Regions from separate parts of the Spirosoma agri genome, predicted to be linked through region 1. Evidence: riboswitches for the same ligand, from Rfam matches in the RefSeq annotation. Region 1 holds a riboswitch; the other holds the start of a gene.
What was found. Region 1 has a riboswitch for cobalamin ahead of GK091_RS07065 (TonB-dependent receptor plug domain-containing protein). Riboswitches for the same ligand answer to the same signal wherever they lie in the genome.
Positions count from the first base shown of each region.

Region 2: linked by a shared signal. The riboswitch ahead of metE (5-methyltetrahydropteroyltriglutamate--homocysteine S-methyltransferase) and the one ahead of GK091_RS07065 (TonB-dependent receptor plug domain-containing protein) in region 1 are both predicted to bind cobalamin.

Region 1 covers NZ_JAAGNZ010000001.1:1,717,573-1,720,859, reverse strand. The annotation lists gene GK091_RS07070 (M16 family metallopeptidase) at 1-699, shown strand, start outside; cobalamin riboswitch at 808-998, shown strand; gene GK091_RS07065 (TonB-dependent receptor plug domain-containing protein) at 1,146-3,143, shown strand; gene GK091_RS07060 (DUF6580 family putative transport protein) at 3,156-3,287, shown strand, end outside.
Region 2 covers NZ_JAAGNZ010000001.1:1,993,139-1,996,425, forward strand. The annotation lists gene GK091_RS08145 (cation diffusion facilitator family transporter) at 57-998, opposite strand; cobalamin riboswitch at 1,167-1,367, shown strand; gene metE (5-methyltetrahydropteroyltriglutamate--homocysteine S-methyltransferase) at 1,528-3,287, shown strand, end outside.

The DNA.
Region 1 (3,287 bases):
GACCTGTTCGGCAATTGGAAAACCGCAGCGGCCACGTCACCTAAATTGACCGATCCAACGGTATCGTTCGACAAAAACCGGGTATTGCTGATCAACAAAGACGACGCCCGCGAGACGACGTTTCTGATTGGCGGGAAGGGCATTACGCAAAACAACCCCGACTTCATCCCGGTTACGGTGGTCAATACCATTCTGGGTGGGCGGTTTACGTCCTGGCTCAACGACGCCCTGCGCGTCAACTCGGGGCTTACATACGGCGCGGGCAGTCGCTTCGGCACCTTCCGCAATAGTGGCACGTTTGCCATCTCGACCTTTACGAAAGTTAGCACGACAACGGAAGCCATCGACATGGCTCTGCACGTACTCGACAGCCTGCACCGGACTGGTATCGACGAGAAGACGCTGAGTTCGGCGAAAAACTACGTCAAAGCGGACTTCCCACCCCGTTACGAATCGGCCAGCGAGTTGGCGAACCTGCTGACGGATATGTTCAGTCTGGGCTTCGACGAGTCGTTTATCAACAATTTCCAGAAGAACGTCGATGGGTTGACCGTGGCGAAAACGCGGCAGATCATCGACCAGTATTTCCCAAAAAACAACCTGCAATTCGTCCTCATCGGTAAAGCCGACACGATTCGGGATAAGGTGAAGAAATACGGCACCGTCACCGAGAAGGAAATAAAAGCCGACGGTTTTTAAGTAGCGCGGACATCTTGTCCGCAGAGAGACGGAACTGGCGAGGCAAAATCGCTCTTGCAACTCCATTCCTCTGCGGACAGGATGTCCGCCTTACGAGTTTATCCCCTATCTTTGCCCCGCGTTTAAGGTTTGCCCTTCTTCGGATGGGTAATTAAAAGGGAACACCGGTGCGAATCCGGGGCTATTCCCGTAGCTGTAAGTTCTAGTAACCAGCCAGCAGCATAACAGCCACTGCCCTCGGGTGGGAAGGCGTTGCTGGTCGAACGAGCCAGAAGACCTGCCTCAAACGAATTCATGATTCGAGCTTTCGGGTAAAAAGCCGGGGATGAAAGACAGTTCGATGGGGTGGCCTGGTCACCTGTGCGGTCACAAACGGGCCTTTGGTTGCGTTTGTCTTTTATTTCAGTTTCCGACAGCTCATTACTTAATCTCCGTTTATCTGATTAATGATGAGCAAAATCAGTACCTTATTGTCGGCCGCTCTGGCCGTATCAAGCCTGTCCGCTTTGGCGCAGGAAAATCCCCAACCCGCTTCGTCGCGACCGGTTCAGCTGGATGCCGTTACCGTTACCGCCAACAAAACGGAACAGAAACTGTCGCAAACCGGCAAGGTCGTCACCGTACTATCCGACTCCGTCTTACAGCGTTACGCGACTCAGACCGTGAGCGAACTCTTGTCACGGCAGGCCGGTCTGCAAATTGTAGGGTCGAATGGACCATTGGGCACCAACCCGGACATTTACCTGCGGGGCGCTTCGTCCGGCAACACCCTGATTCTACTCGATGGTCTGCCAGTGTATGACCCATCCGGAACGTCCAACACGTTCGACCTGAATTTACTGACCGTGGGCGAATGCGATCGCATTGAGATTCTTCGGGGGGCGCAATCAACCAGTTACGGGTCTGATGCTGTAGCCGGAGTCATCAACATTTTTACGAAGCGGGGTAGCAATGCAGCTGGCAATAAACCATTCGGCGTGAATGCTTCCCTCAACTACGGAACGTATAAAACCTTCCGGGGAACGGTTGGCGTGAACGGTCAGACAAGCCGGTTATCGTATAACGTTCAGTACACGCGCTTATCATCGGCGGGTTTTTCGGCGGCTACCGACCGAATCGGTACTCAGAATTTCGACAACGATGGCTACAAACAGAACGCGCTGGTGGCGAACCTGACGTTGCAACTATCATCCCGGTTGAGCTGGAAATTGCAGGGGTTAACGACGGGCTATACGGCGGATATTGACAACGGAGCGTTTGCCGACGAAAAAGATTATACGTATAAGAACACGTTTAAGCGGTTTGCGACGGGGTTCGAGTATAAACACGCCCACGGACGGCTGATGCTTAATTACGGAATCAGCGACAGTCGCCGGACGTACAAAAACGATTCGACGAGTGTGGAAGCGAACGCATCCGAACGTTATTCGTATCAGGAATACGGCGGAGTGACTCATTTCCTTGAAGCGTATCACAACCTGAAATTGGGTTCGTGGGGTGAAATCCTGACGGGCGTAGATTACCGATTCAGCAATACCGACCAATCGTATTTATCGATCAGCCAGTATGGGCCCTACCAGTCGCCACCGATTGGTGCTGATACCGCCCGCATTGGCCAGCTTGGTATTTACGCTACCGGTATCCTGACGCCCTACCGCGGTCTTTCGGTCGAGCTGGGTGGTCGCTACAGCCGCAACTCGTTGTACGGCAACGTATTCACGTATTCGTTCAACCCGTCGTATCTGGTGTCTGACCGGATCAAGCTGTTCGTTAACCTGTCGTCGGGTTTCCGGGCACCTACGCTGTACCAGCTTTTCTCGCCTTACGGCAACAAGGCCCTTCGTCCTGAATATAGCTGGTCTACCGAAGCGGGGGTTCAGCTGTTTACCCGCAGCCGCAATGCCTGGGTTCGCGCCGTGTATTTTGACCGGCAGATCAAGGACGTGCTGTTCTTCGAGTCACTGAACACGGCTCCTTATGGCCGTTACATCAACTTCGACCGGCAGCACGACCACGGCGTTGAGCTGGAAGCACAGGCCGAAGTAAACAAACTGACCTTCACGGGTAACGTTCTGTTTCTGACCGGTGCCGTAAAAACGAACACGGCTGGCCGCGATACGACGTACAATAACCTGTTCCGGCGACCTAAAACGCAGCTAAACCTAAGCGTTGGCTACCGCGTTGTTCCAACCCTGTTCGTTTCAGCAACGTTGCGCTCGATTGGCGATCGGACCGACCGGTTTTTCAACAACGAGACATTTCGCACGGACAACGTAACGCTGGCGGCTTACACGACGATCGATCTGTATGTGGAAGGAAAAATTACGCCACAATTGCGTCTTTATGCCGACGTTCGCAACCTGTTTGACCAAACCTATTACGATATTTACGGGTACAATACCCGCCGTCGGAATGCAACCGTCGGGCTCCGGTTCACTTTGTAACAATCAAAACGTATGAAACAACAATTCAATCCCCGGCTAACGGTCCTGCTGCTGTTTATTGTGCTAGCGGCTGTCCTGCGCATTGCCAACTCGGCCCAATGGTCGCCGGTTGCCAATTTTACCCCCATTGGGGCGATGGCGCTT
Region 2 (3,287 bases), 280 kb from region 1:
TCACCCGATTAGGTTATAGCCTGGTGGGCAATCACGAAGCTGGAGGTAAAACCTATTTATCCGCATTCACCGGCTCCACAATCGGCTTCGGCACTGAACTCGGTTTCGAGCGTAGCGTGGCCAATGTTGCGGTGTAACAAGCGATGCCGAACGTCGGCTTTTAGGGCCGTCTCGGCAGCATCCGACAAGCCCGGTTGCAGGACAAGATGCGCCGTAAGGGCGTTTTCGGTAGTGCTCATCGCCCACACATGAACGTGATGTACATCGCGCACGCCCGCAACAGCACGCAGGTCGGCGAGTACGGCGGGAAGATCAATCGTGGCCGGAACCCCATCGAGTGAAAGTCGTAAACTGTCGTTCAATAGTCGCCACGTCGAACCCAGAATAACGGCAGCGACCACCAGCCCGATAACGGGGTCGAGCCAGACCCAGCCGGTGTAACTGATGATGATGCCCGCAACCACTACGCCAAGCGATACCAGTGCATCGGCTGCCAGGTGCAGATAAGCGCCCTTGATGTTCAGGTCGTGGTCTTTGTCCCGGAAGAACAGGAGTGCCGAACCCGCGTTCACGAGAATACCAAATCCGGCGACCCAGGCAACCTGCCCCCCGGCAACGGGTTCAGGGTGGCGAAAGCGCTGGATGCTTTCCCATAAAATAGCCCCGATCGTAACCAGCAGAACAACCGCGTTGGTCAGGGAGGCCAGTACGGTGCTTTTACGATAGCCGTACGTGAAACTCGGCGTCTGACGAATGCGCGCCAGCCGGAAGGCCAGCAGCGAAAGTAACAGACCGGCTACGTCGCTGAGGTTATGACCCGCATCGGCAATGAGGGCCAGTGAGTTATAATAAACGCCCAGCGTAAATTCGACGGCTACATACACGGCGTTCAGGACGGCTCCAATGACCAGCGCCCTGTTCACCGACGTCAGAACTGTGGGTCCGTGGCTGTGTCCGGCGTGGCTATGTGAATGGTCGTGATGGTGTTCGTGCGCCATAAGTATACGTTCTGCTTACTAACGATTGGATGGGTGGAGTGGTTTCGAGATTTGGTACAACGACGGGTGATTTACGGTTTGTCGTTCCCCGGAGAAAGAATTGCAAACGCAATGTTTTCTTGTTTTTGCCGACCGAATCCAGTTAGTTTGCCGCAACGTTCTTTGTTTTCCGTCAAATTAGCTATCGGTTTTCCTGAGAGGTTCAGGAAATGAAAAAGGAATCGTGTGAGAATCACGAGCAGACGTTGCTACTGTCAGTGACCATTTAGAGAAGGGTTTGCCCTCGATGTCCATTGTCCCGCTACTGGGATGAGAAGGACGGCAGATACCGTCACAAGCCAGGAGACTTGCCTTTAGCTTTGCTGATTACGCCCACACGCGATTGGGCTTCATCAAGATTGACGTTCCTTTCATTACCTGCTTCGTTTCGAGGCCAGGTCGGGTATGTCGTGTTGGTAAAGTATTGATAATGAGTGGGCGTATGGAGTTCGGCATCGAACGCGATCAATCATTTTATCTTATTTACAACATGATCGCACACAATCTCGGCTATCCACGAATCGGTAGCCACCGCGAACTCAAACGGGCCAGTGAACAATTCTGGGCCCAGAAAATTACCCGTCAACAGCTGGAAGAGACCGGTCGGCGTATTCGACAGGACAACTGGCTGACGCAGCAGCAGGCTGGCATTACGCTGGTTCCCTGCAATGATTTTTCGTTCTACGATCAGGTGCTGGACATGTCGCTGACCGTTGGGGCGATTCCCGAGCGGTTTCGACCACTGGCCGGTCCGGATGATGACCGACTGACCCTGTACTTCGCCATGGCGCGCGGCTATCAGCAGAACGGTCTGGACCTGAAGGCGATGGAAATGACAAAATGGTTCGATACCAACTACCATTACATCGTACCGGAATTTACCGCCAACCAAGCATTCGAACTCGTTTCTGACAAGATTTTTACCGAATTTGACGAAGCCCGGCAAACGCTCGGTGTTACGCCAAAACCTGTGCTCATTGGGCCGGTGTCGTATCTGCTGCTCGGGAAAGAAAAAGAAGCGGACTTCGACCGGCTGGATTTACTGGATCGTCTACTGCCGGTTTATGAGCAGGTGCTGACTCGTCTACAGGCGCAGGGGGCTGACTGGGTTCAACTCGACGAACCGTGTCTATCGCTCGATCTGACCGATCAGCAGCGCGAAGCATTCGCCACGACCTACAACCGAATTCGGCGTCAATTCCCGCAGCTGAACCTACTCCTGGCCTCGTACTTTGAATGCTATGGAGCCAACCTGAATCTGGCCGTACAGTTGCCGGTCCATGCGCTTCACCTCGATCTGGTGCGTTGCCCAAGTCAGTTAGACGACATCCTGCAAACGGACTTCGTGTCGACCAAAACGTGCCTGTCATTGGGCGTTGTTGATGGACGGAACATCTGGATCAATGATCTGGAGCGTTCGCGAACCACGATTCAGCGGGCGGTAGTCGCGTTGGGTCAAGAGCGAGTATTGATCGCGCCTTCCTGCTCGCTGTTGCACGTTCCCTGCGACCTGAATTCGGAAATGCGTAACGAAGGGCTGACGCCCGAAATCAAGCAATGGCTGGCCTTTGCCCGGCAGAAACTGGATGAAGTAGCCACACTGGTTCGCCTGGTTAATGAGCCGGAAAACGAGCAGGTCGGTAACGTGCTGGCCAAAAATCAGGATGCCCTGAACGCCCGCCGATCCTCTGCCCTCATCAATCGGCCCGCGGTACGGGCCCGGTTAAACGCACTGACTGAGCAGGATGCTCAACGCGGAGCCGCCTTTGCGGAACGGCAGGCACTTCAGCATGAGCGGTTGCAACTACCCCTGTTTCCGACGACGACGATTGGCTCATTTCCGCAAACGGATGCCGTTCGGACCAACCGGTCTACGTACAAAAAGGGCGAACGGACACTCGACCAGTACGAAAAATTTATTCGGGTCGAAACCGAACAGGCGATCCGGTGGCAGGAGGAAATTGGTCTGGACGTGCTGGTTCACGGCGAATTTGAGCGTAACGACATGGTTGAATATTTCGGCGAATTGCTCGACGGGTTTGCCTTCAGCGACAACGGCTGGGTGCAGAGCTACGGCTCCCGCTGCGTGAAACCGCCGATCATCTACGGAGATGTGCACCGCCCCGCCCCAATGACTGTACGCTGGTCGGCCTATGCGCAATCGCTGACCGACAAGCCGGTCAAGGGGATGCTTACGGGTCCGGTTACGATTCTGCAATGGTCGTTCGTGCGCGATGATCAGCCGCGTCG